DNA from 3 places in the Candidatus Enterococcus lemimoniae genome. Region 2 is predicted to be linked to each of the others. Evidence: predicted binding sites of a transcription regulator. Region 2 holds the regulator's gene; each other region holds the start of a gene.
What was found. Region 2 encodes CtsR, which represses protease genes until heat stress. Its sites were predicted from a motif close to TTGGTCAAAAAAGGTCAAANA; they were not measured.
Positions count from the first base shown of each region.

Region 1 (4,004 bases), 1.1 Mb from region 2:
GTGTGAAGAAATTATTCAACTGCCCTAAAACAGATTTTGTAAGCCCCTCACGAGCAGCGCCGAAGCCGACATTGGCTTCTACATTACCTGTACCAGCATTACTTGTCATAATAATGATTGTATCTTTAAAACTAACAGTTCTACCTTGAGCATCCGTCAAACGTCCATCATCAAGAATTTGCAAGAACATGTGCAATACATCTGGATGAGCTTTTTCAATTTCATCAAGTAAAATCAAACTGTATGGATTACGGCGAACTTTTTCTGTTAATTGTCCAGCTTCGTCATAACCAACATAACCTGGAGGGGAACCGATTAATTTAGAGACACTATGTTTTTCCATGTATTCACTCATGTCAAAACGGATCATAGAATCTTCCGAACCAAATAGTTCGTATGCTAATTGTTTGGCTAATTCTGTTTTACCAACACCAGTTGGTCCTACAAATAGGAAAGAACCAATCGGACGATTTTGTTTTCCTAAACCAACGCGATTTCGGCGAATAGCTTTGGATACTTTATCAACTGCATCGTCTTGCCCAACGACATGAGCTTTTAGGTCGACCGCTAGATTTTTCAACTGTGTTTGTTCTTTTTCTTTTAAATCACCGACAGGAATTCCTGTTTTTTGTTCAACGATGGCCTCGATATTTTTCTCACCAATTACTGGCGTTTCTTCATCGCTGATTTGTTTTTCTTTCATTGCTTGCAGCTTATTGATTTGATCACGGTAATAGGCCGCTTTTTCGAAATCTTCTTCAGCAGAGGCTTGTTGTTTTTGTTGCTCAGCATCTGCAAGTTTCATTTCAATCGTTTTAGGATCGACAATTTGGATCGTCAAGTTCATTTTAGAGCCAGATTCATCTAAAAGATCAATTGCTTTGTCAGGCAAGAAACGATCTTGGATATAACGATTGGATAAAGTTGCAGCGGCTTTGATTGCTTCATCAGTGTATTTTACATGATGATAATCTTCATAGCGTTTTTGCAACCCTTTAAGAATAGCAATCGTTTCGTCGACAGTTGGTTCATCTACACGGACTGGTTGCATCCGACGTTCTAAAGCAGCATCTTTTTCGATGATACGATATTCATTTAATGTCGTTGCACCAACCATTTGCAACTCACCACGAGCGAGTGCTGGTTTTAAAATATTTCCAGCATCCATATTGCCGTCACCAGCAGCACCAGCGCCAACGATTTCATGTACTTCATCAATGAATAAAATGATGTTTTCTGCTTGCTTGATTTCTTCGATCAATTTTTGCATACGTTCTTCAAATTGACCGCGAATACCTGTTCCTTGAACTAATGAAACAACATCTAAACGAATGACTTCTTTGTCTAATAGTTTTTGCGGAACATCACCATCCACAATTTTTTGTGCTAATCCTTCAACGACTGCTGTCTTACCAACACCAGGTTCGCCAATCAAGACAGGGTTATTTTTCGTACGTCGATTTAAGATCTCAATCACACGTTTGATTTCTTCATCACGACCGACAACTGGATCAACATCACCATTTCTAGCGGCTTGTGTGATATTGATGCCGTATTCACCTAGTAAGCCATTCGATTGTCCAGCACCACCTCTAGGGGGCTGACCACCGTTAAAACCGTTACCATCGCCAAATTGGGTCGGCGGAGTTTGACCATTAGGGTGTCCTTGTTGTTCTTGCATTTGACGTGATAAAGAGCGGTATAAATCATCTAAGCTTCCAAAACCAAATGGATCTTGTTGAGACATTGTTGGTTGAGTATCATTTGCTTGTGCTTTTAATTTTTGATAGCAACTTTGGCAATAGTCCAGTTGTTTTCTTTGACCATTAACATTTGCATATAAGTGGATCGTTGCTGGATTTTGTTGACAATTTTGACAAATCATAGGATAAAACACGTCCTTTCAAAATAAGACTGATTTTGTATCAAAGGCCTCTAGAAAAGGTCAAATAGTTCGCTGACCATTTTTGACCTTTGAAATTATTATAGCATCTTTTTAGTAAGAATCAAGCAATTGAACTCTAAATTGAGTCGATAAATAGCACAGTCAAACAAAGTGAGTGAGACGCTTAATTTACTTATAATAAAAATTATTATATTTTTCTAAAGTTATCTAAGTTTATTTGTATAATGAATAAGTATAATTTAGACAATTATCTTTTTTTGTCATACAATACCTAGAGGATAAAAATAAAAGTGAAAGCTGTGATCGATCAATGTATGAAAATCCATTTGAAGAACAAATCAATGCCTTAAAAGAAGGCACTATTTCTGAATTAGTGATAGAACCGCAAGACTTTACAGCCTTTAGAGAAGTTTGGAAAAATTTACCAGATCGAATGTCTTTTGTCGGGGAAGCTGGATTAAATGGACGAATTATATATCGTTATATGAAGGAAGAAAATTAATTGATGGTTTCAATCGATAAAAAATAGGTGAAAAGTGTTGTATCTACTCACAAAAAATGGTAATCTTAAAAATTGAAAGGGCATTTTCTCGATTCTAGTTTCACTTGAAACGTGTCAAGAAAGGAAAACCCTAACATAAAAAAATATTTTACTTACGAAGGAGACCGATTCATATGGAAAAGAAAGATTTTCACATCGTAGCAGAAACAGGGATTCACGCTCGTCCAGCTACATTATTAGTACAAACTGCAAGTAAATTCAACTCAGATATCAACTTAGAATACAAAGGTAAATCTGTTAACCTTAAATCAATCATGGGCGTTATGTCTCTAGGCGTTGGCCAAGGTTCAGACGTAACTATCTCAGTTGACGGTGTTGACGAAGCTGATGCATTAGCAGCAATCGTAGACACAATGAAAAAAGAAGGATTGTCAGAATAATGTCTGAAATGCTAAAAGGAATTGCCGCAAGTGATGGTGTCGCTATTGCTAAAGCTTACCTGTTAGTTCAACCTGATTTATCTTTCGACAAAAAATCTGTAGATGATACATCTGCTGAAGAAGGTCGTTTGGATGCTGCTTTGGCAAAATCTACGACTGAGTTGCAAGCAATCAGAGAAAAAGCAGCGCAAAGCCTTGGTGAAGAAGAAGCACAAGTATTTGACGCACATTTAATGGTTTTAGCTGACCCAGAAATGATTGGTCAAATCAAACAAAACATTCAAGATAACAAAGTAAATGCTGAATCAGCATTAAAAGAAGTGACTGATATGTATATCGGTATGTTCGAAGCAATGGATGACAATGCCTACATGCAAGAACGTGCAGCAGATATTCGTGACGTTGCAAAACGTATTTTAGCTCACTTACTAGGTGTAACGCTTCCTAATCCTTCAATGATTAACGAAGAAGTTGTTGTGGTTGCCCATGACTTAACACCAAGTGATACTGCTCAATTGGACCGTACGTATGTAAAAGCATTCGTTACAGATATTGGCGGACGTACATCACATTCAGCGATCATGGCTCGCTCTCTTGAAATTCCTGCAATCGTAGGAACAAAAGAAATCACTGCCAAAGTCAAAGAAGGCGATATTTTAGCGGTTAACGGAATCGATGGCGATGTTATCGTTCACCCAACTGATGCTGAAAAAGCTGAATTTGAAGCAAAAGGCAAAGAGTATGCTGATCTTAAAGTTGAATGGGAAAAACTAAAAAATGCTGAAACAGTAACTGCTGATGGTAAACACATCGAGCTCGCTGCAAACATTGGTACTCCTAAAGATTTAGAAGGCGTACACAACAATGGTGCTGAAGCTGTTGGTTTATATCGTACAGAATTCCTTTACATGGATTCTCCAGATTTCCCAACAGAAGATGAACAATATACAGCTTATACTGCAGTACTTGAAGGCATGAACGGCAAACCTGTCGTGGTTCGTACAATGGATATCGGTGGAGATAAAGAATTACCTTATCTTCAATTACCGCATGAAATGAACCCATTCTTAGGCTACCGTGCATTACGTATCAGCTTGTCTGAACGTGGCGACGAAATGTTCCGTACACAAATGCGCGCATTATTACGTGCTTCTGT
Region 1 is NZ_CP147248.1:1,312,920-1,316,923, reverse strand. Features, by position in the region: gene A5866_RS06300 (ATP-dependent Clp protease ATP-binding subunit) at 1-1,885, opposite strand, end outside; gene A5866_RS06295 (hypothetical protein) at 2,217-2,408, shown strand; gene A5866_RS06290 (phosphocarrier protein HPr) at 2,582-2,848, shown strand; gene ptsP (phosphoenolpyruvate--protein phosphotransferase) at 2,848-4,004, shown strand, end outside.
Region 1: a site for CtsR is predicted at 1,955-1,975, ahead of A5866_RS06300 (ATP-dependent Clp protease ATP-binding subunit). Genes of this name have one in related genera too.

Region 2 (4,004 bases):
TGTTGGGCCTAAAAACATAAACGAACCAATTGGTCGGTTTGGATCTTTCAAACCACTACGAGCTCTACGAATCGCACGCGACACAGCTTGAACTGCTTCGTCCTGACCAACTACTCGATGATGTAAAATACTTTCCAATTCAAGCAGTCGTTCACTTTCCTTTTTCTCTAATTGCTGTAAAGGCACGCCTGTCCATTGTGATACCACATTAGCAACATCTTCTTCTGTTACCCGATTAGCATAACCAGACGCTTCTTTTTGTTCTAATAATAAAATATTCTCTAATTTACGTGCCAATTTTTTCTCTTTTTGACGTAACCTAGCAGCACTTTCAAATGACTGAGCTTGAATTGCTGCTTCTTTTTCTTCAACTAAACGAGCAATTTCCAAGCGCAAATTATTGATTTCAGAAGGTTCGTCGGCTAAATCCAAACGAACTTTTGCTGAAGACTCATCCATCAAATCAATTGCTTTGTCTGGTAACTGACGAGAATTGATATAGCGTACAGATAATTGAACCGCTGCATGTAGCGCATCATCTGTAATCTCCACACCATGATGTTCTTCATAACGAGAACGTAAACCTTTTAGAATCTCTTCTGCTTCCTCTGGTGTTGGTTCATCAACTTGCACACGGGCAAAACGTCGTTCTAAAGCAGAATCTTTTTCGATATACTTTTGATATTCATCTAATGTTGTTGCACCGATTGTTTGCAATTCACCTCTTGCAAGTGCTGGTTTTAATATATTTGATGCATCGATTGCGCCTTCAGCACCACCTGCACCAATCAAAGTGTGCAATTCATCAATAAATAAAATGACTTCGCCATCTTGATAAATCTCATCGATCACCTTTTTGAGCCGATCTTCAAACTCTCCACGATACTTAGTACCAGCTACTAAAGCGCCCATATCTAACATCATCAAGCGTTTTTCTTGCATATCTTCTGGCACTTCACCATTGACGATTTTTTGAGCTAACCCTTCAGCAATCGCTGTTTTACCAACGCCAGGTTCTCCAACTAAAACAGGGTTATTTTTTGTACGACGGCTTAAAATTTGAATCAAACGTCTAACTTCTTGTGAACGTCCAACTACTGGATCAAGATTTTTTTCACGAGCTAATTTTGTTAAATCACGTGCTAAAGAATCTAATGTTGGCGTTCCTTTTGGTGCTGCTTTTTGAGCTTGATTATTTCTTCGACGTCCTACATTACCACTCATTTGTGGATCTGTTATACCAATTTTTTTCATTAAAAGCTGGCGCATTTTGGATAAACTTAAGCCCAGATTCAATAAAATACGTGATGCTAGTATATCTTCATCTCTTAATAACCCTAATAAAATATGTTCTGTACCAATATTTGGTGCACCTAAACGCTTGGCTTCATCACCAGCATATGCAAAAATTTGCTTTGCACGAGGAGAATAAGGCAAGTATGAACCTTTAGGATAGGCTTTTACAGTACCATAACCCGTCAAGTGTTCGATTTCTTCACGAATATCGTTTTTATCAGCATTCAACTGGCGCAATGATTTCCCAGCAATTCCATTTGGCTCCAAAACTAATGCCAATAGCAAATGCTCTGATCCAACAGATTGATGCCTAAAATATTTTGCTTCTTCTTGTGCAATGGCTAAGACTGCCTTGGCACTTTCTGTAAATAATTCATCCATATTATCATTCCTCCTCGTAACTCAAACGTTCTAAAAATGAATGCATCAATTGAGCACGTAAATAATCTTCATTTGATCCTGCTTTGCCTAGAACTTGTTTTCCAAGAACTGACAACATCAGGTTTCCTTCTCTTTTGGTGATCACTTCTTCTTCGTACAACTTTTGTATAAAAATCAGTGCATCTTTTTCTGAAAGTTCATTGCCTGTAAACTGAGCAATCTGTTTTAACAATTGATCACTATCAGAAATTTGAACCTTGGCGATTCGAATGTAACCACCGCCACCACGTTTACTTTCAACAGAATAGCCGCGTTGAATTGTAAAGCGTGTATTGATAACATAATTAATCTGGGATGGAACACAATTGAATAAATGAGCCATTTCGGCTCTGCGAATCTCAATTTTACTGCTCTCTTCAAGAATCTTCTTTAGATATGCTTCTATTAAATCCGAAGTATTTTGATTACTCATCACACTCATCCTTTTCCCTTGACTAATACTGACCTTAATTATACATAACTTCAACTGTTTAATAAAGGAGAATGCCTAATTTGATAAGAAAAAGTAAATATAGATAACGCATTGGGTATTTCATTAGAACAAAAAAGAACAGAGCAATTACTCTGTTCTTTCAATCGGGAAGACAGGATTCGAACCTGCGACCCCTTGGTCCCAAACCAAGTGCTCTACCAAGCTGAGCTACTTCCCGTAGCTATAATAATAAAAAAAGACTAAACGCTTAAAAGGAACGAATACACATTACCTTCTAATCCGCAGTCAAACCTATCAACTATGCACCCAAAGGGAGTCGAACCCCTAACCTCTTGATTCGTAGTCAAGCACTCTATCCAGTTGAGCTATGGGTGCTACATGTCATACATCTGTATGTCACTGCAATGCCGAGGACCGGAATCGAACCGGTACGGTGATCACTCACCGCAGGATTTTAAGTCCTGTGCGTCTGCCAGTTCCGCCACCCCGGCGAACAAGCTAAGCGGAAAACGGGGTTCGAACCCGCGACCCCCACCTTGGCAAGGTGGTGCTCTACCACTGAGCTATTTCCGCAATTTGGATGCCGGCTAAAGGATTTGAACCCTCGACCCTCTGATTACAAATCAGATGCTCTACCAACTGAGCTAAGCCGGCGTATTCGCCAAGTATTAAACGAGACTAAAAATGCGGGTGAAGGGACTTGAACCCCCACGCCGTAAGGCGCTAGATCCTAAATCTAGTGCGTCTGCCAATTCCGCCACACCCGCAAAATATTCCTATGAGCCGTGCAGGGCTCGAACCTGCGACCCTCTGATTAAAAGTCAGATGCTCTACCAACTGAGCTAACGGCTCAAAAAATGGAGGTTGACGGGATCGAACCGCCGACCCCCTGCTTGTAAGGCAGGTGCTCTCCCAGCTGAGCTAAACCTCCAAGACAACACTTTAGCGTGGCGACGTCCTACTCTCACAAAGGGAAACCCTTCACTACAATCGGCGCTAAGAAGCTTAACTTCTGTGTTCGGCATGGGAACAGGTGTATCCTTCTCGCTATCGCCACCACACTGGGTGTTGTTACTATTAAGTTGAGTGATTATTCACTCAAAACTGGATTGAAGTAGTAATCAAACATTCCGAAAATACTTTTTTATTTCGTTTCTTTGGTTAAGTCCTCGACCGATTAGTATTGGTCCGCTCCGTACATCACTGCACTTCCACTTCCAACCTATCTACCTGATCATCTCTCAGGGGTCTTACTTTCTTAAAGAAATGGGAAATCTCATCTTGAGGTGGGCTTCACACTTAGATGCTTTCAGCGTTTATCCCTTCCCTACATAGCTACCCAGCAATGCCCTTGGCAGAACAACTGGTACACCAGCGGTAAGTCCATCCCGGTCCTCTCGTACTAAGGACAGCTCCTCTCAAATTTCCAACGCCCGCGACGGATAGGGACCGAACTGTCTCACGACGTTCTGAACCCAGCTCGCGTGCCGCTTTAATGGGCGAACAGCCCAACCCTTGGGACCGACTACAGCCCCAGGATGCGACGAGCCGACATCGAGGTGCCAAACCTCCCCGTCGATGTGGACTCTTGGGGGAGATAAGCCTGTTATCCCCAGGGTAGCTTTTATCCGTTGAGCGATGGCCCTTCCATGCGGAACCACCGGATCACTAAGCCCGACTTTCGTCCCTGCTCGACTTGTAAGTCTCGCAGTCAAGCTCCCTTCTGCCTTTACACTCTGCGAATGATTTCCAACCATTCTGAGGGAACCTTTGGGCGCCTCCGTTACCTTTTAGGAGGCGACCGCCCCAGTCAAACTGCCCACCTGACACTGTC
Region 2 is NZ_CP147248.1:2,431,037-2,435,040, reverse strand. Features, by position in the region: gene A5866_RS11535 (ATP-dependent Clp protease ATP-binding subunit) at 1-1,677, opposite strand, end outside; gene A5866_RS11530 (CtsR family transcriptional regulator) at 1,682-2,149, opposite strand; tRNA gene A5866_RS11525 (tRNA-Pro) at 2,314-2,387, opposite strand; tRNA gene A5866_RS11520 (tRNA-Arg) at 2,472-2,545, opposite strand; tRNA gene A5866_RS11515 (tRNA-Leu) at 2,576-2,661, opposite strand; tRNA gene A5866_RS11510 (tRNA-Gly) at 2,672-2,743, opposite strand; tRNA gene A5866_RS11505 (tRNA-Thr) at 2,752-2,824, opposite strand; tRNA gene A5866_RS11500 (tRNA-Leu) at 2,856-2,937, opposite strand; tRNA gene A5866_RS11495 (tRNA-Lys) at 2,950-3,022, opposite strand; tRNA gene A5866_RS11490 (tRNA-Val) at 3,029-3,101, opposite strand; rRNA gene rrf (5S ribosomal RNA) at 3,116-3,231, opposite strand; rRNA gene A5866_RS11480 (23S ribosomal RNA) at 3,328-4,004, opposite strand, start outside.

Region 3 (4,004 bases), 990 kb from region 2:
AAACCTTAGGTAGCACCGATATTATCTGTTCAGATAAAACTGGTACATTGACATTAAACCAAATGACAGTTGAAGCTCTTTACACAGATAATGAAGTAAAACCTGCAACGGCCGAAGTGTCATTGGATAATATGGCATTAAAAATCATGAACTATACAAATGATACTAAAATTGCTCAAGATGGCACATTGATCGGTGATCCGACCGAAACAGCCCTTGTTCAATATGGTTTAGATCACGATTTCAATGTAACTGAAAAAGTTGCGGCTGAACCTCGTGTTGCTGAAATTCCATTTGATTCAGATCGTAAATTGATGACAACTGTTCACCAATTAACAGATGGAAAATTCTTAGTTGCTGTCAAAGGAGCACCAGATGAATTACTAAAACGTTGTAACCAAGTTCTATTAAACGGTCAAACACCAGCTTTAGAGGACAAACAACGTCAAGAAATTTTAACCAACAATACAAAATTAGCGAAACAAGCATTACGTGTGTTAGGAATGGCGTATAAAATCGTTGATGCAGTTCCAGCTGAAATGGACTCTGACGTCGTTGAAAAAGACTTAGTTTTCGCAGGTCTTGTTGGCATGATCGATCCAGAGCGTAAAGAAGCAGCAGAAGCTGTAAAAGTTGCCAAAGAAGCGGGAATTCGCCCAATCATGATCACAGGCGACCACAGAGATACAGCCGAAGCAATCGCTGCTCGTCTTGGCATTATCAAAGAAGGCGACGATGATGCAGTAATCACGGGTGCTGAATTAAATGAATTATCAGATGAAGCCTTTGCAAAAGTCGTTGAACATTATTCCGTTTATGCACGTGTTTCACCAGAACATAAAGTCCGTATCGTAAAAGCTTGGCAACAAGAAGGGAAAGTCGTTGCCATGACTGGTGATGGTGTGAATGATGCACCAGCATTGAAAGCAGCCGATATTGGTATTGGCATGGGGATCACGGGGACAGAAGTATCTAAAGGGGCCTCTGATATGGTCTTAGCAGATGACAACTTCTCAACGATCATCGTAGCCGTTGAGGAAGGACGTAAAGTCTTCTCAAATATCCAAAAAACAATTCAATATCTACTTTCTGCCAACTTAGGGGAAGTTTTAACCTTATTTATCGCAACAATGTTAGCTTGGGATACTTTGCTACCTGTTCACTTATTGTGGATCAACTTAGTAACCGATACGTTCCCAGCAATTGCTTTAGGTGTTGAACCTGCTGAACGTGACGTGATGAGCCATGCGCCTCGCGGAAAGAAATCAAACTTCTTCTCTGGCGGTGTTTTAAGCAGTGTGATCTATCAAGGGATTACCCAAGGTGCGTTGACGTTGATCGTATACAAAATGGCGATCGAATTCCCAGCACACACAGCAGCCAATATGCCAAACTTATCAGCAACAGCCTTGTATGACTTACAACATGGTGATGCTTTAACAATGGCGTTTGCTACATTAGGTTTGATCCAATTGTTCCATGCCTTTAACGTGAAATCTATTTACCAATCAGTCTTTAAAGTTGGGTTGTTTAGAAATAAATCATTCAACTGGGCAATCTTAGTATCGTTCCTATTACTAGCTGCAACGATCTTGATTCCAGGTTTCAATGACTTATTTAGCGTAACGTCTCTAGATGGATACCAATGGGGAATCGTTGCTGGAACATCCTTTGCGATTATTCCAATCGTTGAAATCGTAAAATTTGTTCAACGTCGAATGGGTAAAAGCTAAGGGCAATAGTAATAAAACAGAAATGTGTCTTCGGATACATTTTTGTTTTATTTTTAAGGTCAAAACAAGTCAAAAAAGTGGACAAATTTTCAGATTGCGGTATTATTAATATAGACATTTAGCTTTAAAATATGGAGGTTATTCACTATGAACTATTTAGATGAAAATGAAGAAACAGAAGAGAAACAACAACCAAATGCATTTATGAAAAAACTTTTTGAAGAACGAACAATTTTGATCTATGGTGAAATCAATCAAGATTTAGCACGAGAAGTAACATCACAATTGCTATTACTGGCAGCGATGAATGATGAACCAATCAAAATTTTCATCAATAGCCAAGGTGGACACGTTGAAGCTGGCGATACGATTCATGATATGATCAAATTTGTAAAACCAGAAGTAATCGTGATCGGGACTGGTTGGGTCGCAAGTGCTGGAATTACCATTTATCTAGCTGCTGATGCGAAGAACCGTTACAGTCTACCAAATACTCGTTACATGATCCATCAACCTGCTGGCGGCGTTCAAGGACAAAGTACAGAGATTCAGATCGAAGCCAAAGAAATCATTCGTATGCGTGAACGTGTCAACCGTTTGATTGCTGAAGCAACAGGGCAAACATATGAAAAAATTGCCAAAGATACAGACCGCAATTTCTGGATGTCAGCTGATGAAGCAAAAGAGTATGGCATGATTTCTAAGATCATCCAAACAAGTGACGAAATTAAATAAATAATTGAAAAATAGGTTGGGACAGAAGCGTCTAGGCCTGAGAAATAAGCTAGTATTCACGAAAATTGTTCTTTAAATTTTTGTGAATACTAGCTTATTTCCGATGGGACTGCTTCTGCTTCCACCGTTTATTCGGGATTAGTATGTTTAACAAAAAGAGAACCGACTTTTGTCCCAAACCCGTTTATTTTTCTATTAATAAAAGGAAATAAGCATTTTACAGATTACTCTTGTCATCCACCTATAAAAAAGTGTAAAATTGAGTGATTACTAAAAGAAAGTAGGAAAAATTGTGAAACCAAATTTAGGCTATTATGTGCAAAACATCAATGATATTGTCAAAGAAACAGAAGAAGTCGGCGAAAAAATGAACGACTATTACGAAGAAGTTCGTAAAGCAATCGATGAAGAAAAAACAGCAGATTTATCACCAGAAAGAATTGCAGAAATCCAACGCATCTTCCAAGATGGTACCAAAGAATATACGATCATGTTGGAAAAAGTTACGCAATTACGTCCGCCAGCACGTGTGATGGGGATCCACAAAAAATTTGAACGTTCATATATTGAATACTTGGCTGGATGTAACGAAATGATTTTATCTTTAGATCCTGAAAAAGGCATAGATATCGATCTATTCAATCATTCAGAAGAAAAACAAGATAAAGCAACAGATGATATTTCATTTGCCATTACTCGAATGAGCAATCTTTTGTTAAAAAAATAAAAAAATAAATGAAAAATTGACAAAAAATAGGGATGGTTAATTTCTTTTTAATGTTATTTTTAGTAGACAAAAGAAAAAATGTGTTGTATTATATATTCATACCAACAACAACCTTTTTATTTTTCATTTTACTCTTATTGAGTAATACTCCTTTTCCATCGGCCTTTTCAGCCGGTGGTTTTTTATTTTTCTTGATTTTTATTAAACGTTTAATATTTGTTTATTATATGTTTTTGTGTAAAGTAAGTTATATTATTTAGACTAGTTAGACAAAAAAAGGACTAAAACAATTCGTAGAAGAGTTTGTTTTAGTCCTTTAAACTATACTGCGTTGATCTACCTTAATTTTCTACATTACGAACATAATCATCAAAATACTGAACCAAATCTGATTTGATTTTTTGATAGTCAGCTTCTGTGTATTCACGTTCTTCAATCGTTCCATTAAAAAATGGAATCTCCAACTCTTCACGCAGTCGATCTACAACTTCGCTTTGATCCATTTGGGCACCTTCTTTACCTAATATCTACTCTATTATAAAACATTAAAATCATTCGTCAACTGCTCAAAAGAATCTTTCATCGCAGATAACTTACTATAAAGTAGCGTACTATCATTATCTTCAAGGAAGAAGACTTGTTTCAATTCAAAATAAAAATCTTCAAAAGCGGCAAAAAAGGGCTGAACTTCTGATTTGGTTAATTCACTATTGCTAAAATAAAAAACACGCACACTATGATAATAAGTGAAGACCTCATTGATATTCAAAAGAATCCGAGTATCTTCAGGACGTGGACGGCTAGTAACT
Region 3 is NZ_CP147248.1:3,423,994-3,427,997, forward strand. Features, by position in the region: gene A5866_RS16330 (cation-translocating P-type ATPase) at 1-1,733, shown strand, start outside; gene A5866_RS16335 (ATP-dependent Clp protease proteolytic subunit) at 1,881-2,468, shown strand; gene A5866_RS16340 (hypothetical protein) at 2,761-3,195, shown strand; gene A5866_RS16345 (hypothetical protein) at 3,537-3,698, opposite strand; gene A5866_RS16350 (hypothetical protein) at 3,731-4,004, opposite strand, start outside.
Region 3: a site for CtsR is predicted at 1,789-1,809, ahead of A5866_RS16335 (ATP-dependent Clp protease proteolytic subunit). Genes of this name have one in related genera too.